Regions from separate parts of the Tindallia texcoconensis genome, predicted to be linked through region 4. Evidence: riboswitches for the same ligand, from Rfam matches in the RefSeq annotation. Region 4 holds a riboswitch; each other region holds the start of a gene.
The links. A riboswitch is a leader RNA that binds a small molecule or an ion and turns the genes downstream of it on or off. The one in region 4 is predicted to bind cobalamin.

Region 1 (8,092 bases), 310 kb from region 4:
ATTGGAATTGAAGTAGATATTCAAGTATTGGAGTGGGGAGCATATCTGGAAGGAACTGCTAATGGAGAGCATGATATGTTTATCTTAGGATGGGTTACGGTAACAGGAGATCCGGACTATGGATTATATGCATTGTTCCATTCAGAACAATTTGGAGCAGCTGGAAACCGAACCTTCTATGCCAATGAACGAGTGGATGAATTATTGGATGAAGCCAGAAGATCCGCAGATCCTGACGTGCGAGAAGCAGCATACAGGGAAGTTCAGGAAATCGTACGAGACGAAGCACCTTGGTTATTCCTTAACACTGGGGAAGATCGAACCGGACTTCGTGCCAACGTAAAGGGATTTAGAAATCATCCAGCGGGTCATCACCCACTGTGGGATGTCGTTGTAGAATAACTAAATACATGAAGAATCCATCTGGAAAACAGATGGGATTGCCAGAAGAGGCAAGGCACAGTAGGGTCATAGCCATGACCCTACTGTGCTTTCTGGAATTATTTTGAAAATTCATCATAATCAATATAAAACTGACAGACAGTTCCGATAGATTAGAAAGGAGGAGCAATAATGTTAAAGTATATTGGTCGAAGAATACTGTTGCTATTACCCGTATTGATTGGTGTATCCTTCATTGTGTTTAGCTTAATGTACATTACCCCAGGAGATCCTGCGGCCATTCAACTTGGAGAACAGGCAACAGAAACACAAATCTTACAGCTTCGAGAACAAATGGGTTTGGATGATCCCTTTATTGTCCAGTATGGCCGTTTTGCCAAAGGTGTATTCACAGAGCTAGACTTTGGTCGATCCTATAGAACTAATACATTGGTATTCGATGAGTTAATCAGTCGCTTTCCAACGACCTTGACCTTGGCAGCTACGGGAGTGGTGGTGGCGGTGGCCATCGGAATACCCGTTGGGATTATTTCCGCAACCAAACAATATTCCTTATTTGATAATGTGGCCATGATGTTTGCCTTAATTGGAGTGTCCATACCGAACTTTTTTCAGGGCTTGCTGGCCATTCTCATATTTTCGGTGTGGGCAGGGTGGTTTCCCTCGTCAGGCTATTCGACACCGATGCATATGATTTTGCCGGCTTTGACCATTGGAACAAGTTCAGCAGCTATGATTACCCGGATGACACGGTCCAGTATGTTGGAGGTAATCCGGCAAGATTATATTCGTACGGCTCGGGCCAAGGGACAAAAGGAGTCTGTGGTCATCAATCGTCATGCGTTGAAGAACGCTTTGATCCCTGTAGTTACTGTAATCGGTTTGCAATTTGGATACTTGCTGGGGGGAGCGGTACTTACAGAAACCGTTTTTTCCATTAATGGTATTGGGCTTTTGATGGTGAATTCCATTAAAATGCGGGATTTCCCCATGGTTCTGGGTGGGGTATTGTTTATTGCCCTGACCTTTAGCCTTGTTAATCTGTTGGTAGATATCTTATACGGATTCATTGATCCTAGAATCAAGGCTCAATACAAATAATCAGAAAAGGAGGTCCTAAAATGTCACCTCATAATGATGATAATGGTTTAATGGATAAAGGAACCCCCCCAAAGGCAAAAGAGTTAACCAGGGAGGATGCGGTAGTAAAAAATTATCAATCCCAAACGGAAATTCATAGTGGTCCTGGAACAGGTCAAGAGAAAAAGATGGATGTGAAAACCATTGTACCACCAAAGAGAAAGAGTCAATGGGCAGAAGTTTGGAAACGATTGATTAAGAACAAAGCAGCTATTGTGGGAATGCTGATCATTGTAACCCTGATGCTTACTGCGATTTTTGCGGATTATATTGCACCGGTCCACTATGAAACACAAGATCTGGAGAATGTTCGGGTGGCGCCGAATTCCGATAACTGGTTTGGTACCGATAATTTTGGACGAGATATTTTCAGCCGGGTCGTCTATGGCAGTAGAATTTCGATTATGGTAGGTTTTATTGCCGTTGGTGTGGCAATGGTTGTCGGTGGAATCCTCGGCTCTATATCCGGATACTACAGTGGTAGAATTGATAACGTCATCATGCGTTTAATGGATGTTTTGCTGGCCATTCCTGGAATATTACTGGCCATAGCCATAGCCGCAGCCCTAGGGCCAGGGCTTGTAAATGTCATGATTGCCGTAGGGATTGCATCGATACCCCGGTATGCTCGAATCGTTCGTGCCTCGGTACTTTCCCTTAGGGATCAGGAGTTTGTAGAGGCGGCAAAAGCCGTTGGAGCCAATGACTTTAGAATCATCACCAAATATATTTTGCCCAACTGTATGGCCCCTATTATTGTGCAGGGAACCTTAGGGGTTGCGGAAGCCATTCTTTCTGCAGCCGGCCTAAGTTTTATCGGCCTTGGTATTCAGCCGCCAACTCCTGAGTGGGGTGCGATGTTGTCTACGGCTCGAATATATATCCGAGATGCCTGGTGGATGGCCATTTTCCCAGGGCTTGCAATTATGTTTACCATCTTTGGTCTGAACCTGCTGGGGGATGGTCTTCGAGATGCATTGGATCCAAGGTTAAAAGGCTAAAGTCAAGGAAGGGAGTGTCGTATATGGCAAAAGATTTGTTGAAAGTAAAGGACTTGTCCATTCAATATAATACGGATGACGGGGTTGTAAAGGCCGTCGATCATATGACCTTTGAAATTGGCATAGGAGAAACCATTGGAATTGTTGGAGAAACTGGTGCGGGAAAAACCACAACGGCCCTAGGGATTATGCGATTGGTTCCAGCCCCTCCGGGAAAAATAGTCCAAGGGGAAATTCTCTTTAAAGGGGAAGACTTGCTGAAGAAAAAGGAAGAGGAAATGCGAAACATTCGAGGAAATAAAATTTCCATGATTTTTCAGGATCCCATGACTTCCTTGAATCCGGTCATGACTACGGAAGATCAAGTTGCCGAGGTGATTTTACTTCACCAAAAGGCAAATCAAAAAGAAGCTTTGGAAAAGGCCAGAGACATGATTGAAACCGTAGGTATTCCAAGGGAACGTGGCAAAGAGTATCCCCATCAATTCAGTGGTGGCATGAGGCAACGTATCGTCATTGCGATTGCCCTTGCCTGTAATCCAGAGCTGTTGATCGCAGATGAACCCACCACGGCATTGGATGTAACCATCCAAGCTCAGGTTTTGAAACTCATGAAACGACTGAAAGACGAATTTGAAACATCCATGATCATGATCACCCATGACCTGGGAGTAGTGGCAAATATTTGTGATAAAGTAGCCATTATGTATACGGGATACGTGGTGGAATATGCCAAAGTAAGCGATCTGTTCGAAAGGCCATTGCACCCTTATACGGAAGGGTTGTTCGGTTCTATTCCCAATGTCGAAGAGGATGAAAAGCGGTTAAAGCCCATAAAAGGGTTGATGCCGGATCCAACGGAAATTCCTGAAGGATGTCCATTTAATCCACGATGTCCTAAGGCCATGGACATTTGCAGAAAAGTACTACCGGATAGAGCGGAAGTGAAAGAAGGGCATTTTGTCAATTGTCATCTGTATCCGGCAGAACAATACAGAAAGTAGGAGGTGAAAGGAATGTTGAAAAATATTTTAGAAGTAAAAAATCTGAAAAAATATTTTAAAACCCCGAAAGGAATGCTTCATGCCGTAGATGATGTCAGCTTTTTTATCAAAGAAGGAGAAACCTTAGGCCTCGTAGGCGAGTCTGGTTGCGGAAAATCCACTACGGGTCGGGCCATACTGCGACTGGTTGAACCCACAGCGGGAGAAGTAAACTTTGAGGGAAAAAACATTGTGGATTTTAACGGATCCCAGATGCGTGAAGCTCGAAAGAATATGCAAATCATCTTTCAAGACCCCTATGCATCCCTGAATCCAAGAATGAACCTGGGGCAAATTATTTCCGAGCCTCTTTTAATCAATAAAGTATTCAAGGATCGTAAAAAAGTGACGGATCGGGTGAAGGAGTTAATGGATACGGTTGGTCTGACCCCAAGACTCCTAAATGCCTTTCCTCATGAGCTTGATGGTGGAAGACGTCAACGGGTGGGTGTGGCCAGAGCGCTGGCCCTAAATCCTAAGTTCATCGTTCAGGATGAGCCGGTATCCGCTCTGGATGTATCGATTCAAGCCCAAATTCTTAATCTAATGCAGGATATCCAGGAGGAACTGGGTCTTACGTATCTCTTCATTTCCCATGATTTGAGCGTGGTGAAACATGTGAGTGATCGAATTGCGGTGATGTACCTTGGGAAAGTAGTGGAGCTTTCTGAATACAACGCTATTTTCAAAAATCCCTTGCATCCCTATACCCAAGCCTTGTTGTCGGCCATACCAGTACCCAGGGTAGATGCACCGGATAATATGATTATTCTTGAAGGGGACGTACCAAGCCCTATAAATCCTCCGGAAGGCTGCCGTTTTTACGGTCGATGTCGACATCGACAGGATATTTGTAAAACAAAGACCCCGGAGTTAAGGGAGTATGAACCTCAGCGATTTGTGTTATGCCATTTAGTGGAAGAATTACAAAAATAACGGAATGGTTTACAAAGAGCAGAGACTCTTTTCCAAGCTGTATATTTTTGATGAAAAGGGCTCCTGACCACAAAATTGAGCTCTTTTCCCTTTTTTGATCTTTGCCCATGGGGGAGGAAAATTTCAATGTCCAACCAATACGATTACACAAAAATTCCGAGGCTTTCCACAGTGCTTTGGCTTGTTACCAAAGAAGGCCTGTTGGCGACACTGATTGCTGCTGTCATGGGAGCTGTCTATGGTTTTTTCTTGTCTCAGAAACCTTTACTGCAACTGGCAAACAATGCTATTTTCTTAATGGGAGTCGTTTTAGGCTGCTATGCTCTTTTTTTTGGTATCCAGCGGGATAAAAAAATCTTTAAAAACATGTTTCACAGCCATCTAAAAGAACAGTATTTGGAGAAACTCTCTCTTCGAAAAGAAAGGGCCATTCATTTTTATCGAGCCTTCGTGGTTTTTATGATGGCGATCTTTTTGGATCTGGTTCTGTTTTATCTTTAACCCTGGGAGAATCATCAGGACTTTTTCTTGTGGTAAAAGAGTGCTTCTGATATAATGATTCACATCAATTAAATATTTTTCAGGTGTTTAACCAACACAATTGGGAAAGGGGTTAGAAACCCCTGCAGCCCCCGCTACTGTAAGTGTGGATGAAAACGGCAAAAGCCACCAAAGGAATCCTTTGGGAAGGAGCCGTGAGTAAAAGGAAACACAAGCCAGGAGACCAGCCTGAGAAAATTGCACCAAACCCTTCGGAGGGAAGGGCCCATGGGGTGAGTGACATACGAACACATGGCGTCTTTTCCGGCGGCATGTTTTTTTGTGACAACAGAAATAGAAAAAAGGAGTTGTTTGAAGATGAAAAAAGCATTAGTCATTCTGGCCCATGGAAGCAGGGTACCAGAAACCAGCGATACCGTCAAAGAATTGGCAGAACATGTGAAGATACGTTCAAAAGATGAATTTGCAATGACCGGATACGCTTTTTTACAGTTTGCTAAGCCAGAGTTGGAAGAAACCCTAGAGACATTGATAGAAAAAGGTGCAACAGAGATCGTAGTAGCTCCGTTTTTTCTATTTGCGGGCCATCATATGCAACATGATTTACCAGAAGCCCTAGATAAAATGAAAGAAAGATATCCAGAAGTCACCTTTAAAACATCAGACGTCATTGGACAGGATTCAAGAATGACGGATATCCTATTAGATCAGATCAGAAAGGTATAAGGAAGAAGAACCCATAGGAGGAGCTTGGATGGCCAAAGGATTTGTACTGGCCGGCACCCATAGTGGTGTCGGGAAAACAACCATTACCCTTGCATTGTTAAAAGCTTTGAAAGAGCGGGGCCATGAGGTGCAACCCTGTAAAGTGGGGCCGGACTTCATTGACCCTCAGTTTCATCATGCCGTCACCGGAACCCCCTCCTACAATCTGGATAGTTGCCTCATGGGTGAAGCTGGTGTTCAAAGACAGTTGGAACAAATTCTTCGAGAAGATCAAATAGTGGTGGTGGAAGGTGTCATGGGGCTTTATGATGGCATGGGGAGCCGTAAAGAAAACGGGAGCACTGCGTGGATTGCCAGATTGTTGAAATTACCGGTAATTTTAATCATAGACGGTGCAGGCATGTCTACCAGTGCGGCGGCCATGGTGAAAGGCTATGAGATGTACGACCCAGCATTGAAGGTGGCAGGGGTTATTATTAATCGTATATCCGGCGAGAAACACTACCAGCTAATTCGTCGTGCCATTGAACGAGACACGGGCATTCCTTGTCTGGGGTGGATGGCCAAGGATCAAGGCCTAACTCTGAAGAGTCGCCACCTGGGGTTGATTCCAGCTACAGAAGTGGAGGCTCTGAAGGAAACCCTCCAGAAAGCCTCGGAAGCTGCTGAAAAAACCTTGGAGATCGATAGGATTTTAGAACAGGCTGCCATCCTTCCAGTACCCTTGAAAACCAAGGAAAACCTTCAGCAGAAAAGGGATTTTAGGATTGGGATTGCCAAAGACCAAGCCTTTCATTTTTACTATCCAGCCAATCTGGATTGGCTGAAGAAACAGGGATGCACCCTAGTAGAAGTAAGCCCTATGCAGGACAAGCATTTGCCAGATTCTTTGGATGCCCTCTACTTGGGAGGCGGATTTCCAGAAATCTTTGGAAAGGAATTGGAGGCAAACACTTCCTTTAGAAAAGATTTAAAAGAGAAGGTTCAGCAAGGATTACCGGTATATGCAGAATGTGGTGGATTTCAGTATTTATGCCAAAGCTTGACGGATTTCCAAGGAAACACCTGGGAAATGGCAGGTGTTTTTCCAGGGAAAGCTTACATGACCAATCGGCTTCAACGATTTGGCTATGGTTCTATTGAAACCAACCCAGAAAAAGGATTTTTTACAGAATCCTTGCAGATCTCAGGCCACGAATTTCATCGAGGAGTAGTGGAAACACAGGAGCCTGGGGTTCTTTCCATCACCAAGATTCAGGATCCTTCAGAAAAAAGAGACCCAGTATCCTGGAAATGTGGCATGACCATCCATCATGCTTTTGGTGGGTTTCCCCATGTTTTTTTTGAATCCAATCCAGCCTATGCCATGGAATGGCTAAAAAAAATCCCTGGCTGGCAGTCATCCAACAAAGAGGCTGAAGAACCAGAAAGGAAGCCTTTATGATACAACCAATACCAAGTCTACGAGACATAAGCATACTGAGGCTTTCTGGCCAGGAATATCTATTAATAGCCTGCGATTCCTGTGGAGCCATTGGTCAAAAAGAAAAAGACCTGGTTCGAGTATCACCAGCAATCACCGGATACTATACCTGTCGGGTAGCAACATTAGAAATTTTGGCAGCTGGCGGCCAGGTACATACGGTGATCGACACCCTGTCTGTAGAATGGGATCCGACAGGAAAAGAGATTTATCAAGGTATTCAGAGGTTCTTAGCAGAAGCAGCCTTAGAAACAACCACCATCAATGGAAGCACCGAGGAAAATTTTCCTACGGTACAAACTGCCATGGGGATAACGGTTCTAGGGACTGCCCATGAAGAGACCCTACGGTTGCATAAAAGCCAACCTAAGGATGAAGTATGGGTATTGGGATTGCCAAAGATAGGAAATGAAATTGCCCATCCCTTTGATCCGGAAGTGGCTTCTGTCACCAGCATTCAGGCCCTGCTTCAGGACCCCAAGGTGACGGCCATGATTCCCGTAGGGTCCAAGGGAATAAGCCACGAAGCCTCCCTTTTGGCAAAAGAAAGTGAATTAGAAATAGAATGGGAACCAGAGCTGGCCGTATCCTTAGAAAAATCTGCTGGACCAGCTACCTGCGTGGTTCTATCCATGGATCCCCACATCCTGCCAGCATGGAAAAAACAATTGGCTTCTGAGGTGTTTTGGAAACTGGGACGCATGAAAGGGGAACCAGCATGAAACGTATTGTTTCCGCCTGTCCAGGTTCCTGTGGGGAATGGCTCCAAGGGTGGATCATGGGTGGCGAAAAACTGATTTCCTATGCCATCGACGGTTTTAGTCGTGTGACCATAGAGACAGCTAAGGACCATGCTGATG
Region 2 (8,092 bases), 600 kb from region 4:
GATTTTGAGCCAGTTGCTACCTTGGCAAGTCCCACCTTTGTTATTGGAAACCGGAAGGGAGCTCCGTGGGAAACCTTAGACGATTTAATGGCCTATATGGAAGAAAACCCCAATGAAGTAACCTTTGGAGGACAGGGGGAAGGTAATGTTCGTCATTATATCGTAGAAAAAATCTTACCACCAGACGAATTTGATTATGTTTTTGTGGGACTGGAAGGTGGAGCTGATGTAGCGTTAAATCTAACAGGCGGGCATGTGGATGTTGGACACTTGAGTTTGGCTGCGGCGGTTCCGCTGCATCAAGATGGAGATATGACCGTAATGGTCAATACTCAACCACTAACGGAAAGAGATGAACTGATGCCTGAAGTTCCGAATGTATCAGAATATGGCATAGAAGATGGAAGGGAAAGACATCCCATCGCGTTATGGGCTGTGAAGGGAACGGAGCAGGCCATAAAAGATCGAATTTCCAATGCAATTGGCGAAATTGCTGAAAAGCCAGAACTAAAGGAAAGTTTTAAAGATATGGGAGTAGTGGCACATTATTTAAATGCAGAAGAGACTTGGGATTTTTATATGGATGTTAAAGAAACCATGGTTCCAGATTACATGGAATGGATTCAAACACTAGATTAGTTTTCTATGAAAAAATAGACCAAAGCCATTGGAAATCGCTTTGGTCTATTTTGAAAAGACAGAAATATCGGACTTTAAAAAAGTATGAGTCAGGAGCGTGTAAACATGAGCTCAAAACACCTATTATCTCTAAACTCAAAAGTTGGAATTCTTATTGCTATTATATCCTTAGGTGGGTATGCATGGACATTTACTTCTCCCTTAAGAACCATGGAGCTATTTGTACCCCGTATTTCTTTGATTTTGATGGCTATTGGAGGCATCTTGGTTCCGATTAGAGAAGTGATGAAACCAGAAACTAAGATTGAGTTCAAGTTTACTGGAAAACTTCCATATGCCTTTGGTATAGCAGTATATATGTGGGCATATTCTTGGTCCTTCCGAAATATAGGGCTCGTAACATCAACTTTTGTTTTTCTGTTTGTATGGTGGCTTTGGTGTGTATATCGAGATGTAAAACGGAAAAACGAATTTCAGCAAATGGGAAAAAGAGTAGCTAAAATGGCTGCATTAGCAGTGGTGGTTTCTATTGTCATACACATCTTATTTATCGAGTTATTATCCATGTATATGCCTAGAACACCATTGCCATAAAGGGAGGGATAGAATATGGCTATTGATACCGTCGCATTAACAGGAGCAGTATCGGATGTATTTACGATTCAAACCATCCTTTTTATTATGATGGGAATCGTTGTAGGGATTTCGGTAGGTGCTATTCCAGGCCTTGCACACAGCCTCCCTATTGCACTTGTATTGCCTTTTTCATTTATTTTACCACTGGCACAAACCATGGGATTGCTAATCGGTACATATGTGGGCGGGACCTACGGTGGATCCATAACGGCCATTGCCTTTGGAACACCAGGAACCTCTGGAGCGGCAGCAACTGTAGCAGATGGTTATGCCTTAACCCAGATGGGAAAAGGCAAAAAAGCCCTTCAAATGGGCCTTTATGCATCTGTTTTAGGAGGTTTTTTCGGGTCCTTTGTATTGATTTTCCTAGTCGTACCGATAGGTAGAATGGCGCCAAGTTTCGGGCCAGCAGAATTAACGGCCCTTTATATGTTGGCACTATCCTTAGTCGTTGTTTTCTCCGCAGAAAACCCAGGAAAAGGGATTATGTCTGCAGGAATTGGTTTCTTTTTAGCCATTATTGGACGGGATATTATTACTGGTGGTTTACGCTTTACTTTTGGCATAAGACAAATGCAATCAGGATTTCCTTTGGTACCACTGCTTATGGGCTTTTTTGCATTGCCGGTGATTGTGAAAGAAATACATGGTTTTATCAAAGATCCAGATAAATCTGGGGATTTGGGCGATAGCATCCTAGATGAAGCAAAAAAGAAAGAAAAAGGCCTTACCCTCAAAGAATTATTTAAATCTGGTAAGGCTATTGGCATTGGGTCTGTACTAGGCACATTCCTAGGAGCACTTCCAGGACCAGGAGCCACACTTGCTTCTTACACATCTTATTCTGTTTATAGTCAAATAACCAAAGATAAAAACTATGGCAAAGGATCCCTAGATGGGGTAGCAGCTGCGGAAGCTGCTAACAATGCTACCTGTGGAGCGACCTTTATTCCTATGTTAACCTTCGGGATACCAGGCAGTTCCATTGCAGCTTTAATGATGGCTGCTTTGGTTATGGAAGGAGTTCCGGTAGGACCCAGGGTCGTGGTTGATCATACCCAGGTAGTTTATACGCTGTTTATTTTAATGCTGATGACGAATCCACTTAATTTGATTTTTGGATGGATACTGATTCCTGTATTTTCAAAGCTTTCAAAGATACCTGCGGAAGTCCTATGGCCTATCATTGCACTTTTTCTTGTGATAGGAACCTATGCCTATAGCAATATGCCCTACCATACGATCATAGCAATTGTATCTGGATTCATTGGGTACTTCTACAAATGGTATAAGCTACCAGATGGTCCATTGATCCTAGCATTTCTGGTAACACCTCTTTTTGAGGCCAGTTTTCGACAGGCCTTAACCATTGCCAGAGGAAACTATCTGTATTTTGTAGGGAGTCCGATTTCTATTGGTCTATGGACTGTCACTATTCTTTCGATCTTCTTTTTTCTACGTCGCAAAAAAGAAATACTGGAAGAGGATTAGAGTAACAAGATATTTATGCTTTGTTTAGAACGACTTTTGCATAGGCAGAAGTCGTTTTTTCTACGGGCTTGTATAAGGAACCTGAACTTGATATAATAACATATGATTAAAATGCATCAAAGGTGCCCTTGAAAAAGAGGGAGAATAGGGAAGACCGGTTGAAATCCGGCGCGGACCCACCACTGTAAACGGTGACAAATCCCCACAAGGCCACTGAATTTTTTTGGGAAGGCGGGGAAGAGGAAGAACCGTAAGCCAGGAGACCTGCCTTTGGATGAGAGCCAATGAACATGGGGAAAATGTTCATTATTCGTTATAAAAGCAGACTTACAATGGGAAAAGTCTCTTGATAAAATCAAGGGGCTTTTTTTGACGGATATATTTTTCTCATCTCTCCAAAGGGTGGAATTAGATTGTCTATGGCTATGAAAGAGAATCAAATAGAATAAAAAAGGAGAGAAAAAAGATGAATGGAAAAAAGTTCAAGGGATTATGGATAGGTGTATTGATCATGATGATGATTCTAAGTGGCTGCACCAATTCCGTATCACAACAAGAGAGTCAGGAAGCAGACCAAGAAGCATCTCAAGAAACGGTCATACGGTTAGAAGGTGGAGACTACGGGTTACCTCAACCTTACACCACCCACTCTCGGGGACCTGGTCGTTATAAAGTGAATCTGATATTTGACAAACTGGTAGAAAAGGATGAAAAAGGATATATTCCTTGGTTAGCAGAAAGCTGGGAAATCTCTGAAGATGGAAAAGAATACCAATTTAAACTTCAGGAAGGTGTCCAATGGCATGATGGAACCCCTTTTACAGCAGAAGATGTTGCCTTTACCTTGGAATACGCTAAAAAATTCAAACCAGTGGTGTCTTCAGCTCACTTGATGGACGAGGAGTTTGTCAAAGAAGTTGAAGTTCTTGATGAACATTCCCTAAGGGTTTCTTTAGGGGAGCCTAGTCCAATTTTTATCGAAGAATTGTATAGTATCAACATAATACCTAAGCATATATGGGAAGAGGTCCAAGCACCAGAGTCCTTCTCGGATCCAGAATCTTTAGTGGGAACAGGTCCTTACCGTCTTACGGATTATGAACAAGAACATGGTACCTACCGATTTGTAGCGTCAAAAAACTTTTGGGGCCCCAGGCAACAGGTGGATGTAATTGAGTTTATACCCGTAAGCGATCCAGTACTGGCATTGCAGAATGGTGAGATTCATCTTACGGACATTCCCATGGACTCGTTAGATCGATTCATGGAAGAGGCGAATTATAAATTGGTAGAGAAGCCTGGCGTATGGGGATATCGATTGCGTTTTAATATGGAAAAAAGACCAGAATTACAGGATCGGAATGTAAGGCAAGCCATGGCATACGCCATTGATCGTCAATCTTTGGTGGAGAAAATAGCCAGAGGAGGAGCAATTCCAGGAAGTATGGGCATTCTTCCTCCAGATCATCGTTGGTTTCACCCAGATCTTCCTGCCTACGAACACTCCTTGGATCAAGGGAGGGCATTATTAGAGAAGAGTCAGTGGTCAGAAGGAATTTTATCTTTTGAATTATTAACCGGAGAAGATCAGGAATCTAGAATGGGCGAATTGATTCGAGAACAGTTAGAAGATATTGGTATTGTAGTTAATCTTCGATCTATGGATAGTCAGTCTAGAGATCAGCAAATTGCTGATGGTCAATATGAAATGGTCATTGTAGGACACGGAGGTTGGGCCAGAGATGCTGACTATTTGAGAGCTCGATTTACAGATGCAGATCAAGACTGGGTCAATAGCGTGCCGGGTTATCATAACGCCCTCCTTACAGACAAATTAGAGGAACAAATTCGAATCATGGATGAAGAGCAGCGCCGGAATCAAATGATGGAAATACAAGGAATATTGGCAGATGAAATACCAGAAATTCCTCTATTTCTACGGACTGGATACACGGTATATAATCTGGAAGCATACGATGGATGGATGCATGTGTTTGATCATCATAATATGACGCATAATAAATTATCTTACTTAGAACGGTAAAGGGAAGAGAATAAGCAAGGAGGACGTCATGGATCGAAGGATAAAAGCCAGTTGCATACAAGTGGAATATCATACAGCAGGAAATCTGTTTAAGGCATTAAAGGACACTTCTTTTACACTTCGGGAAGGACGGAGCCTTGGAATTGTTGGTGAGTCTGGAAGTGGAAAGACAACCTTAGGGATGGCGTTGATGGGGCTCGTGGATAAGCCTCATCAAACAGCTGGAGAGGTAACGCTATTTGGAAATCCCTATCTGAGTCTTCAGAAGGACGAGCAAAAAAAATATCGCTGGGATACCATAGCCATGATGTTTCAGAATGCGTCAGAAGTATTGAATCCCGTTATGACCATAGGGAATCAATTAACGGAGCCACTGATAGAAAAAGGATTCATTACATCTAAGGAAGCAAGAGAAGAAGCAGAAGAATTACTAAAACTTGTAGGATTAGAGGGATGGGAAGCTAGTGCTTATCCGCACCAGTTATCTGGAGGAATGCAGCAACGTGTGTTGTTGGCAATGGCAATTGGCTGCAAGCCACGATTTCTTATTCTGGATGAGCCAACCAGCTCCTTAGATGGAATTGCTCGACGGGAAATGATCCAAACTATAAAGTTTCTTCAAAAGAAACTGGATTTTGCCATGTTAGTGATTTCTCACGACTTGAAATTAGTCAGTCAACTGACACAAGAAATCATGGTTATGTATGGAGGGCGAGTAATCGAAAAAGGATTGACGGATGCTGTACTTGAAAAACCCATGCATCCATATACCTGTGGATTCATGAATGCCTCGGTAGAAATGGCTCCCTATAAAGATCTATGGGGGATTCCAGGAGAGACCAGGAATGAGGATGGAGAGGAGGGGTGCGTGTTTAGAGGACGCTGCACCCAGTCTTTAGATACTTGCCAGTCTCATGTACCAGCATTGCAAGGAGTATCTATTGAAAGAGAAGTCGCCTGTCATCAAAAGGGCCTCACTAGCATACTGAAAGCAGAGGCCGTATCAAAAACCTATTGGGTAGGAGATAGAAAAATTCATGCACTTAGTAAAGGATATATGAATATTCGCCATGGAGAAACCCTGGCTTTAATCGGTTCATCTGGATCAGGGAAATCAACTTTTGCAAAAATAATGGCTGGTTTTTTGTCACCAGATACGGGTACACTCTTTTACCAAGAAAAACCATTGAAAAACAATCAAGTGGCATGCTGCGAAAGGGGGATCCAGCTAGTGCTTCAAGACCCCTTTAGTGCCCTAAGCCATCGTCTTACAGTAGAAGAAGCAGTAGGAGAACCGCTGCGAATCAACCGACTCGCTTCGGAAGACGAAATCATCCAACGAATTAGAAAAGCCCTTGAGTCCCTCCAACTTAATTATGACGATGGTTTTCTAAAACGATATACTTCCAGTCTAAGTGGTGGGCAGCGACAACGGGTAGCGCTAGCTCGGGCCTTGGTCATGCGACCAAAAGTTCTGATAGCAGATGAGATTACTTCAATGCTTGATGTTTCTACTCAGGCGAATGTGTTAAGGCTCCTTAAACAATTACAGAATCAGATGGGTTTTGCATTGCTGTTGATCACTCATGATTTAAATCTAGCTAGAAAAGTGGCGGATCAATTGATCGTGATGGAAAAAGGAAAAATGATAGAGGAAGGGAAAGCGAGTCGTATTTTTGAAAATGCTAGTAAAAAAAGCAGCGATGATTTATTGAAAGCCGGGCTTGCTGATGGATAAACCATGGCAATATCTGCTGACTTTTTTTGTTATTCTAACCCTTAATTTTGCTTTGCCCAGAATGATGCCAGGAGATCCATTTCTTTATATCAGCGGCGAAGAAAATGATATGACAGTTCAATACTCACAGGATCAATTAGAATACTATAGAGAGTACTACGGGCTGGACCAGCCCATCTTAACTCAGTATTTCTATTATTTAAGAGAGATAGCCAGTGGGGATTTGGGATTTAGCTATTCCCATAGAGAAAATGTGAGTACACTGATCTTGAATCGGCTTCCATGGACGATGCTGCTGGTTACTTCATCAATGATCCTTAGCTTGGTGGCAGGAACGCTATTGGGAAGTTATTCGGCTTGGAGAAGAAATAAATGGAATGACTCCATGTTGTATCCCTTGGTGATGGTGATATCAGAAATACCAGCTTTTCTGATTGGACTTGCCTTGTTGGTGGTTTTTGCATCCACATTGGGATGGTTTCCTCTATCCGGAGCTAAAACCCACTTTGCTATTTATCAGAATGTATGGGAGTCATGGTGGGATATAGGAAGCCATGCAGTGTTGCCAGTAGCCACCTTAACGATTGCTCGGACTGGAAGTATTTACCTCATGGTTCGTAATAGCTTGAGTACAGTGCTCACAAAAGACTACATGCGAACCGCCAAGGCCAAGGGATTGAAGGAATATCGAATTCGATACCTGCATGCACTGCGCAATGCACTAGTGCCACTTATTACACGAATTGCCCTACAATTGGGAGGACTGGTGGGTGGTGCGGTGCTAGTAGAAAATGTGTTTGCTTATCCTGGATTAGGCACATTGATGACAACTGCCGTAGCACAACGGGATTATCCACTGCTTCAAGGAATTTTTCTGGTGACGGGGACATCGGTAATTCTAGGGAACTATTTTGCTGAACGACTTTATCATAAACTGGATCCGAGAATAGGGCAGGAGGGAAAAAAACGATGAATACGGTCTGGTTAAACTGGCAAGAATTTTGGTTGAAAAGAAGGCTATTGGGAAAGATATCCTTAGTGGTGTTATTGCTGCTACTGACCATGGCAATCTTTGCGCCTTTCCTTACAACAATGCCTCATCATCGTTCTTCTGGTCCAGCACTGGAACCTCCTGGTTGGCCCCATATCATGGGTACGGATCAACTAGGGATAGATATATGGGCCATGATCGCTTACGGTGCTCGCATTAGTTTGGCCGTTGGAATAGGGACATCGTTATTGGCGGGTGTTGGCGGTGGGATGTTGGGCATGGTGGCAGGCTGGAAAGGGGGGCGAATTGATGGGTTCATCCAGCGATTAATGGATGTGATGTTGGCACTACCTGATTTGCCTTCAATGATTGTGATTGCAGCCTTTTTTGGCTCCAGTTTAAGAAATATTATCCTAGTATTAGCACTGTTTTCTTGGTCTAGACCAGCGAGAATTTTAAGAGCTGGCACCTTATCTCTGAAAGAACAGCCGTATATTAAAATGGCAGCTCATTACGGTGCTGGAACCGGGTATATTCTAAAAAAGCATTTGAT
Region 3 (8,092 bases), 890 kb from region 4:
CAAGGTTAGTGATGATGGCGATGTCCTTATTGAAGCTTTAGGGCATAAAGAAGAGGCAGAAAAATCTAATCTTAGAAACTTAGTGGAAGTAGAAAGAGTGAATGCAGCATTAGCCAAAAAAGTAAGTGGAATTATTGCTAAAGGTTGCTTTCCTCTGGTCTTAGGTGGTGATCATAGCATTGCTATTGGAACGATTGCAGGAGTAGCAGACCATTATGAAAATCTAGGGGTTATATGGGTGGACGCCCATGCTGATTTAAATACAGAAGAAACATCGCCGTCTGGTAACATACATGGGATGCCTTTAGCCGCAAGCTTAGGAATTGGCAATAAGCTTCTGACAAACCTTCATCAACCAATCGCAAAAGTAAAGCCGGAGAATGTAGTGATGATTGGACATCGGGCTTTAGATGAGGGCGAAAAAGAGTTGGTGAAAGCACAAGGAATCAAAATGTACACCATGCATGAGATTGATAGAATGGGCATGGCTAAAGTAATAGAAGAGTCCTTGGAATATTTGAAAGATAAAACAGATGGTATTCATCTATCTTTGGATTTAGACGGATTAGATCCTGGCGATGCCCCTGGAGTAGGGACTCCGGTTATTGGTGGTATTAGCTATCGGGAAGGACATCTTGCCATGGAAATGCTGGCAGAATATGATGGGATTGTTTCGGCTGAATTTGTGGAAGTAAATCCTATTTTAGATGAAAAAAATAAAACAGCACAAGTAGCTGTCGCTTTAATAAGTTCTTTGTTGGGAGAAAGATTGTTATAAAAAGGATTAGTAGATAAAAGCGAAAGGCTTCAGAAAAATATTCTGGAGCCTTTTATCGAATCAGGGCATTACAAAGCTTTTTAAGGCCCAAGGGGTTTCGAGACAAGTACAAATTTGGTTCGATCATTTCAAGTTCAAGCAGTAATGGTTGTTGTTGTTCATCGTACAAAAAATCTACCCGCATAAACATTGGAATTGGGTTAAGAACCTTAATTAAGTGTTTTAAAAAAAGACGATCTTTATGGGTTAGAAACGTTTCAGAGTAAGTTCCACCCCAGTGCTCATGGACTAAAAAACCATTCTCGGCAGGCTTTTTTTTCATAGCAAAAACCGGGTCACCATCAATAATCACTGCTGAACGTTCACCATCAGTTTGAACGCTTTTTATAAATGGTTGTAATACGGCTGATTGATTACGAGTTAAATGAAGAACATGCTTTTTAATGGAGTTAAAATCCTGGGCGTCTACCAAATAAGTATGATGGCCGCTTGCTCCAATGCTGGGTTTCACAATAACTTTATCAGTAGAGAAATTCCAACAAAATGGCGTTAAGTTCATGTGATCATCAATAAAAAAACTAGGAACAGTGGGAACTTCATGGTCTGATAGCCATTGAAGATAGCGCTTATTACTGTTCCAAATAATGGTAGAGGCATTATTAACAAGGCGACAGTGTTGTTCAATTGCTTGCATACGTTTAATAAACTCAGGTAATCGATGTTGGTAATCCCAGCATGAACGAACGACAGCGGTATCGAATTGCTGGTAGGAAACAGATGTATCATCCCATGGTACAATAGAAGCATTGCAACCAAGTTTGTGTAGAGTTGATTGTAAGGCGAGGTCATCTGGATGATGGCTGAGTGAATATTTTTGGCTTACTAGAATAGCAAAGGTTGGCTTTGAGTTCATTTGCATAGGAACCTCCTGAAATTGAGAGTAATTTTAGAACATAGTAAAAGATGCAATGGAAAGTGACGCATTTTCTTGTAGAAGTATAGCATAAAAGTCAATAAATGATAAGCTTTATCATTTATTGACTTTTATGCTTGTTCATGATAATATTTAAATAATTAAATATTTTTTATGGTGTCTATTTTTAAAAAATAGACAAAGGGGAAGTAGGTGTAATTCCTACGCGGTCCCGCCACTGTAATGCTAAGGGAGATATCCTGCCACTGTTATAAAAATGGGAAGGGGGATATCTTTACGATGATGCTGAGCCAGGAGACCTGCCGTAAAATGCTCCGAAGTTTCCACGGAAGATGGGAGGGAGGTCGTACTCGAATATTTTAGGCGCTTAGTGATCCACTAACTTCAGAATAAATTGAGTAGCTGAAACCTTTTCTACTAAATATGGGAAAGGTTTTTTTATTGAAAAAAATCCAATAGACTGAAGGTGACAAGGTCAAGCATTACGCTTATAGAGAAGTATCGGATTGACAAAGGGAAAAGTATCCTAATGAATCAAATACAAACGAAATGAATTATCAATAAAGGGTGTTTAAATTGAGGAAGGTATTAATAACTAAAGCTTTTCAGCTGTTAGTTGTGCTCATATGTACCACGTTTATTACATTTTTACTTTCCTATTTCAGTCCTGGAGATCCAGCAGAAAGGAGACTTATGTCGAGAGACGTAGTCCCCACAGTCGAAACGCTGGAAAGAACCAGGGAAGAAATGGGGCTGAATCAGCCCTTTTTAGTTCAGTACGTACGCTGGGTCTCTGGATTGCCCCGTGGCGACTTAGGGGAATCATATCATTTTCGAAAACCAGTTGGCTCGGTTCTTTTGAACAGGATGCCAAATACCTTTACTTTGGCATTGGCTTCTCTCGGCCTTATAGTGGCAACTTCCTTGCCTTTGGGAATGATCGCTGCCGTGAAACGAAATCGTTTAATAGACTATTTAATCAGGATTATTACATTTTTTTCTTTATCGATACCAGGCTTTTGGCTTGGGTTAATGCTTATGTACATAGTTGCAGTGCGATTTGGATTGGTTCCTATTATGCAAGGGAGCGGCGCTATTGACTTGTTGCTACCTACCATTACCCTGTCTGTGCCATTGATTGGTCGATATGTTCGAATAGTCCGCACGGTCATTCTGGAAGAACTCTCCATGGATTATGCGATTAGTGCAAGAGCTCGGGGAATTTCGGAAATTTGCATTTTAATATTTCATGTACTGCCGAATGCGTTGCCTGGATTACTAACATTAATAGGGATGACGATTGCATCTCTATTAGGAGGAACTATTGTTGTTGAACATCTTTTCATGCGTCCCGGATTGGGTTCGATGGTCCTGCAGGCCATCAGTTATCGTGATTACCCACTGTTGCAGGGGTTTGTGCTTCTAATGGTCTTAACCTATGTGTCGATCAGTTTTCTGGTAGACATTTTAACGAAATTGCTGGATCCACGAATTTTATTAATAGATAGAAAAGAGGAAATTTCTTGAAGGGGAAAAAGAGGTTGAGGCAATGAAAAAGTGGTGGCCTTTGATATTGGTAATTGGATTATTAGTATTTCTTTTTGTAGCACCTGTTCTAGCACCCCATGATCCCATAGATACCAACTTGAACCATGTTTTGCAGGGTCCCAGTGATGATTTTCCTCTCGGTACTGATCAAGTAGGACGGTGTTTGCTTTCGCGTATACTTTATGGTGCTCGAATTTCTGTTGGCTCCACTATAGGCCTTTTGTCGGCAATGGCTTTAACTGGTCTGATAGTAGGGGTTACTGCCAGCTATTTTGGAGGTGTGGTTGATCAAGGGATTATGAGAATTTCAGATGCTGTGTTGGCTTTTCCGGACATGGTGTTTGCCATTGCAGTAGCAGGCTTGATAGGCCCAGGGCTTCGCAACACACTCATTGCCTTATCAATTATCTGGTGGACACGTTACGCACGGCTGATACGTGTACTTACAGCCCGACTCTTGAACCGTCCCTTTGTTGAAGCTGCACGAATGGCGGGGGCGAGTCCTCTGAAAATAATAAGACGTTATATTTTACCTAATCTCTTCCCTACGTTAATCGTCCAGTATGTAACAGATATAGGAAGCATCATGTTGGCAATTGCGAGTCTTTCTTTTGTTGGTCTTGGTGTACAGGCACCATTACCAGAATGGGGAAGCATGTTAAATGAAGGGAGACCTTATTTGCAAACAGCCCCCTGGCTTTTGATTTATCCAGGAATGGCTATTTTTTTCGTGGTGTCTATTTGTAATATCACAGGTGATCTATTGCGAGATAAAATGGATCCTCATGATAGTTCGAAATCAGAAATGACAAATATGTACCCGCAAGTAGGAAAAAGACACTTATTTAGAAAATTGTTTGTGAAGGATGAAAAATGTAAAGAAGGCGGAAAAAAGCAAAGATACTACCAGGAACTAAAAGAAGGCAGAAAAGGTGGTGAAGCCTGCTAATAATAAAAGGATTAGATTTTGTGTTTTATTCATTTTTAACGGAAAAAATAGGAGGCGTACATAGTGATAAAAAAAATGCTGGTATTGATGATTTTTATATTGATGCTTATGATGGGATGCTCTGATACAGATAGCGATTTGGAGATGTCTGAAAAGGAGTCAATAGAAAATGGAGTACAAAATGCAGATCATGAAAATACTCATGTGAATGTAGGATTGTTTTGGCTAGATGCAGACCTGGAACCAACAACTGCTTGGCATGGATGGGCACTAGCGCGTTTGGGTGTTGGAGAAAATTTGATCCAATTGGATGAAAATATGAATTTTATGGGAAAAATTGCAGAAGAATGGGAAATGAAAGATGATCAAACAGCTGTATTTAAGTTGCGTCAGGATGTATATTTTCATAATGGGAAACAAGTTGATGCGGAAGCGGTGAAAGCTTCAATTGAGCGTGCACTGGAGATGACGGATCGCGATGATGTGAAATTTCCTGTTGAAACAATTGAAGCAGATGAATTTACGGTGACGATCCGTACCCAAGAGGCTTGGCCAACGTTGCTGAACCTTTTAGCGGATCCTGTATATATCATTGTTGATGCTGAAGCGGCACAATCACCTGATTTTGCAGTTGAGCCTATTGCGACGGGTCCATTTAAAGTGACTGGATTTACTTCGGATGAGGGTTTTGCATTGTCTCGTCATGATGATCATTGGAATGGAGCAAGCAGCATCGAAACAATAGATGCACGATATATTCCTGATGCTTCGGTTCGGGCAATGGCACTTCAAACAGGAGAAATTGATTTCGCCACACAGTTGAACCATACAGATCTGACGCTTTTTGAAGATAACGAAGAGTATGAAGTTCTCAAAGGGCCAAATCTACGAATTTTCCAAATGAGATTAAACATGAACAAACCCTATATGCAATACCCTGAGTTTAGGCAAGCACTGGTGCATGGGATTGATCAAGTCAGCTATGCGAAGAAATTGGCAAATGGTGTGCCAGCAAAAGGACCTTTTACTTCTCAGCTAGCTTTCGGTTATGATGGGGAGATTCCTTACGAATTTGATCCAGAAAAAGCTAAAGCCTTACTTGATGAGATTGGTATGGTTGATACAAGTGGTGATGGATTTCGTGAATATCAAGGAGAGAAAATAAAGTTAAACTATGTAGCGAGAACCGATTTAGGACAAGTTCCCAACACAATTGGTTCTGCGATGCAAGCTCATTATCGAGACATTGGTTTGGATATGGAACTACTTTTAGTGGAAAGCGATACCGATCTGGTGGAAAATAGAGAATATGACATGCGATGGGAACGCTGGACTTCAGCTCCTACAGGGGATCCACAAAGCTTTCTGCAAGCAAGCTTTGGAACGGATGGTGTTGGGAATCGTGGAGATTACAGCAATGCTGAACTTGACAGTTTAATTGAAGATTTGATGCAAACAACGGAAAAAGAAGTGCGGGATGAGATTGGAAAGCAAGCTTCGGAAATTCTATTAAAGGATGTGCCAGCCTTATTTCTGTATTATGGAGAAGGAAACGTTGTGCACAATAGACGGTTGTCTGGTATAAAGAGATTCACTTCAGAGGTGTATTACCTTGATGAACGGGCAAAACTGCAATGAAAAACAGCCACTATTAAAAATTGAAAATCTTACGGTGGCATATGGTCATGAAATTGTTTTAGAACAAATCAATTTACAAATTTTTCAAAAAGAAATTCTAGCTATTGTGGGGGAAAGTGGAAGTGGTAAGTCTACTTTAGCGCGAGCTATAATGAACCTTCTACCTGCTGGCGCTCAAAGGCTTTCTGGTCAGATTTATTTTCAGGGTGAGGATGTATCTCGGTTTTCGAAAAGAGACTGGCAACGATTCAGAGGTAACGATATTGCTATGATCTTTCAAAATCCGTCTGGATATTTGAACCCAGTACGACGAATAGGAAAACAGTTTATTGAAAGCATTCGAACTCATCACGGGGGAACGATTAAAGAGGCGGAGAAAAAAGCAGTGGATACCCTTAGGAAACTGGATTTGAAAGATCCAATGCGTGTCATGCAAGCATATCCTTTTCAATTGAGTGGTGGTATGAATCAGCGAGTTGCTATAGCGATGGCCACAGCAATGGCTCCTCGTCTTGTTATTGCAGATGAACCAACCAGTGCACTAGATGTGATTACTCAAAGAAAAATTGTTGAAGAGATGAAAAAGCTAAGAGAACGGGAAGGTGCCAGCATCTTAATGATCACCCATCATATTGGTTGTGCAGCATTTTTATCCGATCGCATTGTGGTAATGAGAGAAGGCTGTATTGAAGAAGAAGCTTCGACAGAAATTCTAACAAAGCACCCCGCAACCGACTATACCCACCGTCTTTTGGAAGCGGTACCCAAATTGGGAGGAAGTGAGCATGATTAATGATGCAACGTTGCAAATAGAAAACCTGTCGAAAAGTTATCCTGGGAAGCAGCAAAAGAGCCTGAAAGCAGTTAACTCTGTCAGCTTAAGAATAGCGAAAGGAGAAGCCATAGGCTTGGTGGGGGAAAGTGGTTGCGGAAAAAGCACTTTGGCGAGGATAATCTGTGGGCTTACAGAGGAAGACGAAGGGGATGTTCTTTTTCAAGGAAAATTTAGGAGTTTTAAGAATCATAAAGATCGCAAAGCATACTATAGAAAGGTTCAAATGGTATTTCAGGACCCGATGTCTATATTTAGTCCGCGAATGCGTATTGGAGAATACTTAGCAGAACCTTTTATAAACTTTGGTTTAATGAAACAGAAAGAAGCACAAAGATTCAGCAAGAACCTTTTGAAACAAGTGTATCTTCCTGAGGAAATGATACTACGATATGCAAGTGAACTTAGCGGGGGACAATTACAACGAGTGGTTATTGCGAGGGCAATCGGATTAAAGCCAGTGTTATTGGTATGTGATGAGGCGACATCGAGCCTTGATGTAACAGTTCAGCAGGAAATAGTCAGATTATTGATGAAGCTAAAGAATCAACAATCTATGTCAATGCTGTTTATCACACATGACTTGGCATTAGCCCAGCAAGTGTGTGGCCGTTTGTATGTTATGAAATCTGGGGCAATAGTTGAAAATATTGAAAGTTGTCGTTTGAATGAAGCGCAACATCCCTATACAAAGTCACTAATGAAAGCGGTCTTTACCCTATAAAGGCCGCTTTTCCTATGAAGCAATTAAGTAGTTGATTGAGACATATAGTTGTTTTGGAGCTATTGAATTAAAGATGTTAGGTTAAAAATGTTTGTACTTTAGCTTGACAAAGCAATGTCAATCTGAAATAATGATATTGATAATCAGTATCATTGAAAAAATCTAAGGAGGCGTTTTGAATGAAAAATGTGGCCATCATCTTTGGTAGCACCATGGGAAATACAGAAAGAGTAGCAGAAATCATCAAAGATACTATGACAAATTGCAAAGTCTCCATTACCGATGTTGGTAATGCAGAAGATGAAACCGTTAAATCGGCTGACCTTGTTCTCTTGGGATCATCCACTTGGGGTTATGGCGATATTCAAGATGATTTTTTGAAGTACTATGAGTCCATGAGTAGCAATCTTTTCAGTGGAAAGGATGTTGCGGTGTTCGGTTGTGGAAATAGCGAAGACTATCCAGACGTATATTGTGAAGCTGTGAACTTGATAAAAGAAAAAGCTTCTCAATGTGGCGCTAATGTCATAGGCGAAGGCTTAAAAGTTGATGGAGATGTAGAAGACAATACATCGGAAATAGAAGCATTTGCTAAATCTTTTTGCTAAAGAGAAACCATGCAAGTCATTTCCGTACTGGATTATGAGAAGCATGTAAGTTGTTAAGCTGTTCCCAAGGGAACAGCTTTT
Region 4 (8,092 bases):
ATAAATGGTTTTTAATAAGGTGGATTTTCCGCTCCCGTTTGGACCAACGATCCCGATAATTTCTTTGTTTTCTACTGCAAAACTGATGTCTTCAATAATTGGCGATCCATCGATTGATAGTGACAGGTCTTTTACAGAAACCATCATTTCGAGCCACCTCCAAAGGAGTAGTCATTCTTTCTAAGCAGCCAGATAAAAAATGGCCCTCCAAATAAGGCCGTAATGGTTCCTATAGGCATTTCTTCCGGCGCAAACAAGGTTCTAGCCAGCACATCTGCCCATATAAGAAACACAGCACCTAACAATGCCGATAAAGGAAGTACTTTTTTATGATCTGCTCCCACTAAGAAACGGGTTACATGAGGCACCATTAACCCTACAAACCCTATAGCACCACTAACTGCCACCATAATTCCTGTTGTCAGAGCCGTCACCACTAATAGCATTTTGCTAAGTTGATGGGTATTCACTCCAAGAGTGATAGCTGTTTCTTCACCCATTAACAAAATATTAAGCATTCTGGATTGGTAAAAAAGAAAAAGAAAAGTACCGATAACGGCTATCAAAGGAATCCATAAATGAGACCATTTAGTACCACCTAAACTTCCCATCATCCAAAAGAGCGCATTGCGAATTCCTTCTTCTCTTGGCGCTGTCATAATAATAATATTCGTTAGTGCATTTAACATGGCCGAAAGAGCTATTCCAGACAAGATAAGCCGAACAGGCAATACTTTTCCTTTTACTTGCGCCAGCATAAAAATAAACAGAACCGCCGCAAGGGCTCCTGCAAAGGCAGCAAAAGAAATCGCCATTTGTCCGAAAAACCGGAAGAATCCTAATACAATCACTAAGGTTGCGCCAACGGAGGCTCCGGAAGACACGCCTAAAATATAGGGATCTGCCAACGAATTTCTCAGAAGCGCCTGCATTGTAACTCCTGACAGCGACAGTCCGGCACCAACGATGGCTGCCAGAAGAACTCTCGGAAACCGAATATCCCATACAATGTGTTTTTGCGCTGTTGTCCAGTCTTCTTCCAGCAATGGTTCCAACACCGCGAACTGACTAAAGGCAATTTCCCACACGGTTCGAAACCCAATAGAGACGGGTCCAATAGCTACAGCCAAGGTAACAGAACCCACCAATAAGACCAAAAACAATATCGATAATTTTGGCATCGAAATCGATTTTTTCATCTAGACAGCTCCCTTTAAAACTGTTCTGGATAGAACCCTTCAGCTAATATCCGAAGGGCATCTACATTGCGCGGACCCTCAAAAACACCGGGAAGTGGCAGGATGACAAAACGTTGGTTTTTCACAGCATCCACCTCCTGCATAAAGGGGTTAGTAAGCAGTTCATCGATTTTCTCTTCTGCCGTTTCATCTCCATAGTCATTGATCACAATAACTTCTGGATTGCGGTCTACGACTTCTTCCCAATTAACACTTCCCCAGTTATTGGCAATGTCATCAAAAATATTTTTACCACCAGCCATTTCAATCAGGGTTGTTTGCAGGGATTGTCCCGCCGTAAATACCGCGTCTCCACCCATATCAAAAACAAGAACTTTCACCGGTTCTTCTATTTCTCCCAATTGTTGCTGAATCGTTTTCATCTCCTGTTGCATTTCACTGACAATAGCAATTGCTTTTTCTTCCACATCAAAAATCCTGCCCAAGTTCAGAAAGTCTTCATAGACATCATCCATGGTTGCTCCATTTACCAAGGTTCCTTTTACCGCATAGGCATGAATTCCATAGGTTTCCATTTCGTTCACAGAAGCTGTTCCATTTGCACCAAAGGCACTGTCACGCCCATATACAAAGTCTGGCTCAGCGCCTAGCAAAACTTCCATAGAGGGATATCTTTCGGCTAACACAGGGATACGGTCAAAATCATCCTTGAATTCCGGCAGGATTTCAGCGTTGTTAAAAGCCGTTCCTACAATACGGTCTCCCAAGCCTAAGGTAAATAATATTTCGGTTGTATGAACATTCATACTGACAATTCGCTCTGGCACTTCGGTAATGCTTAAGGTTCTATTAAAATTTTGGATCGTCACCGGTTGATAATCCGTTATTGTTTCTTTGGAGTCCGTTTGAACTTCTCCTTTTCCGCACCCTATAAAAAGCAGGATTCCCATCATTAGTAACAGAGACAGCCATTTTTTCTTCATTTTCATTCTCCTTTTTTAGGGCATTAAAAAAAGCCCCTTAATTATTAAGAGACTTCCCATCTTAGTTCTCTTTACCTACTTTCCCCTTGTCGCTTTACGCATGTTTTCATTTAAGGCAGGTCTCCTGGCTTGCGTTTCTTCCTCCTCCCAGCCTTCCCAAATTTCTTCAGTGGCATCTTAGGGATTCGTCTTCGCTTACAGTGGTGGGTCCGCGCCGGACTATAACCGGTCTTTCCTATTCTCCTCCTTTTAAGAGGCACCTTAAGGATTTATAGTTTATTTATCTATTCATCCTATCATAGGAAGATTATGAAAACAAGCTATTTCTTATCTTTAACGAAGTCGATCATCCAGGGGGCTCAGGGGGCTGGGGCTCAGTGGGGACAGGGGCAACTCGTCCTTCTCCTCCGAAATCTACGGTATTGCCCAGTAATTGTTTCGAGTATTTTACGAAGGCCCAGTTTTTCCAGAAATTCACGGACTAAAAGCAGACCGTGATTTGACGTTGTTCAAGTGAATAATCAAGGCTTATAAAGGATTTTTTTCCGACTGCCTCTATTCTTGTTCTTTTCTGATTATTGGAGGCCTCACTTTGCAGTCGCTGGAAGAAACACCAGAAAGAACAGGAAAAAAGTCCGTCCCCCCTGTCCTTTCTTACCTATGTCCTTCATGAAAAACTACTTTATTTCTTCCTGATTCCTTGGCTTCATACAAGGCCTCATCTGCATATTCAATGGCCTCTCTGACGCTTATCTTTTTTCCTGGAGCAACCGTAACGACTCCTATACTAATAGTGACCCGTTTAAACGGAGATGTCTCATGCTCCATGGCCAAATGATATACAGCATCTATGCTTTTTTGCGTTATCTTTTCCACCTCTGGTCCTTCAACATCTTCCAGCACTAAAGCAAATTCTTCTCCCCCAAATCGAGCAAAAACATCCTTTTTTCTTACCAGGTTATTGATGCACTTCGTCAAGTTTTTCAAGACTTCATCGCCTTGGATATGTCCATAGGTGTCGTTGTAATTCTTAAAAAAATCCACGTCTAATATCAAGATGCTTAACGCCTCCACTCGCTGTTGCCGCCATACACTTTCTAAGTATAGATTGAGGTAGCGTCTATTATAGATGCCTGTTAAAAAGTCTTTCTCATTTTCTTTCGTTAAAAGTGCATTCATGCTATGCAATTCCGACCTTGCTTTAAGAATCATCCCCATTAAAACAACAATGATGGTGAGCATCAGGGCATTTACAAAGAAAATCCACGGATACCCCAGTTGTGCGTTCCATAGGGTGACATCATCGACTCTGGCCACAGCCAAATACCAATTTCGCCCATCTGCCTTCTGAACAATTCCAAGGATGTCTTCCCCTTCATAGGCATAGGCCATTCGAACAATATCCTGGCTTTGCTTCGCTTCATTAAAATAATCCTTAAACAATGAAGAGCCTAAATCCGTATAAATATTTTGCCCTTCTAGATTAGGTCGATGGGTATGAATCATCATGGTCCCATCTTCATCCACCAACATAGAATAACTATTTCGTTTTTCCATTTCTGCCATTAGAAACCCTCGAATGCTTTCTAAAAACACATCCGCTGATATCACTCCAATAAACCCTTCCCGAAGGTATAGGGGGGAACTGATGGTCACCAACATTTCTCCTGTTTCCCGATCTACATACACACTGGAAACAATGGTTTTGCCAGCTTCCTGTGCTTCTAGATACCAAGTTCTGGTTCTGGGATCGTAATCATCCGGCGGAATCCATTGGCCACCTGTAATAAAATGGCCATCGGCTAATCCAATATATAGTTGAGAAATACTCGGGTCTTCATTATTGATATTCAAATAAGGGTTTTCTGTGTTGTAGGCTACCAATTCTTCATACGAAAAATTGTCATAAATATCTTTAGCCGTATTCACAATACTCTTTTTTTCTTTTATCCATAATCCAAAGGTGGCCGAGTCTGTTCTTAAATCGTTGACCAATGCATTGTATCGATTTTCCAACATTTCATTTCGCACCACATTAAAGTTATAGGCGGTTAATACCAATATGGCTAGAATCAGCAAACCCATGCTCCGTTGAAATATTTTTTTCATTTCCTCACCACCTATTCTTGAAAAAGGGATGTTCTGTCTTGTCATTCCATCCTTCTGTAGCCTTTTTTTACCCTTTCACCAAGAAGAAAAACATATAACTGACTAATCTCATCACACTCTTTTTTTTTGATCATGAAGGTGTATTTCCATATCCACTGGGTATTAAGTATTTATCGTTAGAATTTTCGGTCATTTTATGTTACTACCACTGTCCTTACAAAAAGAGGAAAGAAAGGATGAACAAGATGAAATCTTTAAAAACGAAACTAATTATCATGTTTGGAGCTATTTTTGCCCTAGTTTTCTTAGGGGCAACCTTTATCAACACCTCCCTTACCAGCAAATACATTGGTGAAGAAGTTGAGAGGGCCTTGGTAAGCAATGTCAGGGGTAATGCTTTGCTTCTGGAAGAGATGATGGATGATCATTTTGACTATATGGCTACCTTATCCGAACACCCAGAAATTTATCAAGGCGGCAATAATCCCTTAGACTATACGGACGCTGAGTGGAGGCGCTTCGCTTCTCAATTTCATCCGCAAATGGAAAGAAAAGGCTATGTAAGAATGTTTTTAAGCGATGACCAAGCCAACTCCTATCGCTTGGATAACGAAAGGGTTCACGTTGATATCACCACTAGAGAATACTACCAAATAGCCATGACTGGCCAACCCAATATCTCTGATGTTCTCATTGGCGCTGCATCTGGTGAAGCCATTCTCATTATCGCAGAACCCATTGAGCGAAATGGTCGGGTTCAAGGAATTTTATATGCCGTCATGAACCATCATGAAATCGATCGAATCAGTAGCCAATTAACCTATGGAGAAACTGGTTTTTCATACATTCTCAACGGACAAGGTGATCTTATTACAAGCCCTAATTTTGAACATATTGAAAACCAGGAAAATTTGATTGACCTTGCCAATGGGGATGATTCGATTGTGGGACTGGCGGAACTCCTTCAAGAAAAAGTCCTCCAAGGCGAAACAGGCTATGGCCAATATCGCGTCGAGGGTAATCAACGAGTAGCCGCTTACACACCTGTGGACCACCCTAATTTAGATTGGTATATCGTGACAGCCGTCAATGAAGCAGAAGTTTTTGCAGGTGCCAAATCTGCAAGTCAGGTGGGCCTCTTGATCGCCGTAGCTTCTTTACTGATCGTGCTGACCATTGTCTATATAGCAAGTGGTAGGATTTCCCATCCCATTGTAGCCGTTACACAAAAACTAAATAAACTAGCCACCCTGGATTTTTCCCAGCTAAAGGATGACAAGGAAGCAAAAACCTTGGACCGCAAAGACGAAATTGGCGAAATGACCAAAGCTCTTATTTCCATGAGAGATAATGTGGTTCAGTTTATTCAAGCAACTTCAGATGCCTCGGATCAAGTAGCTTCTTCTGCCGAAGAACTTACAGTCGCAGCCAACGAAACAAGTCTCTCTTCCACAGAAGTAGCGAAAACCATTACAGAGATTGCAGAAGGTGCCTCGGATCAAGCTAGTGATACCGAAAACACTGCCAATAATATAGAAGAACTACGCAAGTTATTAGACTCCAACGCTGAACTGATCTCCAAACTAAATGAAGCCGCCGGAAAAATAGATGCTGAAAAAGAAGATGGCTTTAAAATACTCTCGGAACTAGTGGAAAAAACCAAAGCATCTAATATCGCATCGGAAAAAGTCTATCAAAACATTCTTAGCAACAATGAAAGTGCTGAAAAAATCGAAACGGCCAGCTCGATGATTCAAAGCATTGCGGATCAAACCAATCTTCTGGCTTTAAATGCAGCCATAGAAGCCGCCAGAGCCGGAGAAGCAGGCCGAGGCTTTGCCGTTGTCGCCGATGAAATAAGAAAGCTTGCAGAAGACTCAAATCGTTTTACAAGTGATATAAAAGAAGTGATCCAAGAACTGAAATCCAAATCGGAAAATGCAGTTGATACGATGAATGAAGTAAAAGGCATTATCCAGCAACAAAGCAATAGTGTGAAAGAAACCGAAGATAAATTTGATGGCATTGCCACATCAACCGAATTGGTTAAGCAGGTTGTGGATCAGCTTAATGACTCGTCTGCCATGATGGAAAAAAACAAAGACAATATTGTTGAATTAGTCCAAAGTTTATCAGCTATTTCCGAAGAAAATGCCGCAAGTACAGAAGAAGCTTCTGCCGCTACGGAACAGCAAACCGCCAGTATTAAAGAAGTGGCTAACGCAGGTGAAAATTTAGCTTCTATTGCTGAAGATTTGCAAACCTTGATTAATCGATTCAAAGTGTAAGCATTCTAATGTTAGAAGGAAGGGATGCATCCGCATCCCTTCCTTCTTCCTAAAAACAAAACAAGACGCCTTATCTCTTTTCCCAAAATAAAGGAGCATTGCCATGACATGGATTCAGCATAAACTAGTGCGAAAAATATCTGTTTTCTTCATTCTTCTCACACTTTTTATATTGGGTACCAATAGTTATCTGATGAACCAGTCTTCAACGGGGTTTTTTATTGAGGAAAGTGAGAAAATGCTTTTACGAGATGCGGCGGTCCTCCAACAAGAAATAGATGGATATTTACAAGAATATTTAATGCTAGTAGATACCATGAGTAAAAACGAAGACTTCCTCCTCTTATTAGAAAGAATTGAAGACCGATATGCCAAAAGGGAAGACCCCCTCTATAGACGGGTCACCAGGCAGTTGCAAGGACTAAAATCTTTGGATTCAAGAATATCCCTGGTGTTTTTAGGATTGGCACAAGCCAATGATCTGATTACAGATCGCTATGACTACGATAGTCCCGCTGATTTTGATTTGCGAAACCGTTTTTGGTATCAAGAAACCATCGACGCCGATTCCACTGTCATTACTTCTCCTTATATTGATTTTGTAACTGGCGAAATGATTATCTCTGTGGCAAAAGCCATTTGGAAGCATGGGGAAGATATAGGCGCCGTTGCCATCGATGTTAAAATTGATGACCTTTACCAATTAATGGAGGACTATGACATTGGCATTTCTGGGTACCCCGTACTCGTTACCCACCAAGGAGAAGTGATTTATCATCCCTCCCAACCAGTTTTAACCCAACCTGGACAATTTTCTCTGAAGGATCACTTTCCTTTCCACAATGATTTTTTAACGGAGCCAAAGGGTGTTTTTCATTTCCATAAAAATCAAGATGCTTGGTATGCGGCTCATATTTCCTTAAAGTCAGCCGATTGGACTCTTATGACCTTTTTGCCAGAATCAGAAGTACTGGCTCCCTTGGGAATGCTCCACCAACATTGGTTGACCTTGTTATTGGGTTTTTCTGCTTTGGCGTTGGCACTTATTCTTTTGATCAGTCGCCAGATGACTCGACCTCTGTCCATCATCACCCATGAAATTCGCACCTACGAACACGAAAAGATCATGATGGCTTTTCCTACTCCTTTCTTTGAACGGACGGATGAAATTGGTAGCTTAGTCCACAGCCTTTATGAAATGTCTCACACCATTAGTCAATATACAGAAGAACTACAAGCACAAAACGAAGAACTCATCGAAGAATCCCAGCAACGAAAAGCGACACAAGACCGATTAGAACTTATTTTAGAATTGCTGTCAGGCAGTCAAGAAGCTACTTTCATTACGACTCGACAAGATACGTATCTTTATGCCAACGACCCTTTGCTGACCCTAATCAACAAAACGCCAGAAAGCCTTGCATCCCATGCTTTGTTGCAGGATACCTTTCAACTTGATGTGAAAAACCTACCCAAATTGGTGAAAGGAAATACCTTTCACAAAGAAATCACC

Region 1: it holds a riboswitch for cobalamin, as region 4 does, so the genes downstream of both, ACZ47N_RS07375 (sirohydrochlorin chelatase) here and ACZ47N_RS06010 (ABC transporter substrate-binding protein) in region 4, are expected to answer to the same signal.
Region 2: it holds a riboswitch for cobalamin, as region 4 does, so the genes downstream of both, ACZ47N_RS03325 (ABC transporter substrate-binding protein) here and ACZ47N_RS06010 (ABC transporter substrate-binding protein) in region 4, are expected to answer to the same signal.
Region 3: it holds a riboswitch for cobalamin, as region 4 does, so the genes downstream of both, ACZ47N_RS09870 (ABC transporter permease) here and ACZ47N_RS06010 (ABC transporter substrate-binding protein) in region 4, are expected to answer to the same signal.

Annotation. Positions count from the first base shown of each region.
Region 1 covers NZ_AP042431.1:1,613,677-1,621,768, forward strand. The annotation lists gene ACZ47N_RS07345 (glutathione ABC transporter substrate-binding protein) at 1-402, shown strand, start outside; gene ACZ47N_RS07350 (ABC transporter permease) at 574-1,503, shown strand; gene ACZ47N_RS07355 (ABC transporter permease) at 1,524-2,543, shown strand; gene ACZ47N_RS07360 (ABC transporter ATP-binding protein) at 2,567-3,547, shown strand; gene ACZ47N_RS07365 (ABC transporter ATP-binding protein) at 3,560-4,522, shown strand; gene ACZ47N_RS07370 (hypothetical protein) at 4,649-5,023, shown strand; cobalamin riboswitch at 5,088-5,269, shown strand; gene ACZ47N_RS07375 (sirohydrochlorin chelatase) at 5,381-5,749, shown strand; gene ACZ47N_RS07380 (cobyrinate a,c-diamide synthase) at 5,778-7,193, shown strand; gene ACZ47N_RS07385 (hypothetical protein) at 7,190-7,954, shown strand; gene ACZ47N_RS07390 (GHMP family kinase ATP-binding protein) at 7,951-8,092, shown strand, end outside.
Region 2 covers NZ_AP042431.1:701,848-709,939, reverse strand. The annotation lists gene ACZ47N_RS03340 (tripartite tricarboxylate transporter substrate binding protein) at 1-639, shown strand, start outside; gene ACZ47N_RS03335 (tripartite tricarboxylate transporter TctB family protein) at 745-1,233, shown strand; gene ACZ47N_RS03330 (tripartite tricarboxylate transporter permease) at 1,249-2,766, shown strand; cobalamin riboswitch at 2,870-3,052, shown strand; gene ACZ47N_RS03325 (ABC transporter substrate-binding protein) at 3,233-4,810, shown strand; gene ACZ47N_RS03320 (ABC transporter ATP-binding protein) at 4,839-6,548, shown strand; gene ACZ47N_RS03315 (ABC transporter permease) at 6,541-7,521, shown strand; gene ACZ47N_RS03310 (ABC transporter permease) at 7,518-8,092, shown strand, end outside.
Region 3 covers NZ_AP042431.1:2,197,443-2,205,534, forward strand. The annotation lists gene rocF (arginase) at 1-778, shown strand, start outside; gene ACZ47N_RS09865 (ATP-grasp domain-containing protein) at 831-1,691, opposite strand; cobalamin riboswitch at 1,850-2,033, shown strand; gene ACZ47N_RS09870 (ABC transporter permease) at 2,331-3,239, shown strand; gene nikC (nickel transporter permease) at 3,262-4,209, shown strand; gene ACZ47N_RS09880 (ABC transporter substrate-binding protein) at 4,273-5,847, shown strand; gene ACZ47N_RS09885 (ABC transporter ATP-binding protein) at 5,825-6,640, shown strand; gene ACZ47N_RS09890 (ABC transporter ATP-binding protein) at 6,633-7,403, shown strand; gene ACZ47N_RS09895 (flavodoxin) at 7,583-8,011, shown strand.
Region 4 covers NZ_AP042431.1:1,304,350-1,312,441, forward strand. The annotation lists gene ACZ47N_RS06000 (ABC transporter ATP-binding protein) at 1-147, opposite strand, end outside; gene ACZ47N_RS06005 (FecCD family ABC transporter permease) at 144-1,199, opposite strand; gene ACZ47N_RS06010 (ABC transporter substrate-binding protein) at 1,214-2,182, opposite strand; cobalamin riboswitch at 2,280-2,461, opposite strand; gene ACZ47N_RS06015 (sensor domain-containing diguanylate cyclase) at 2,837-4,291, opposite strand; gene ACZ47N_RS06020 (methyl-accepting chemotaxis protein) at 4,537-6,579, shown strand; gene ACZ47N_RS06025 (bifunctional diguanylate cyclase/phosphodiesterase) at 6,683-8,092, shown strand, end outside.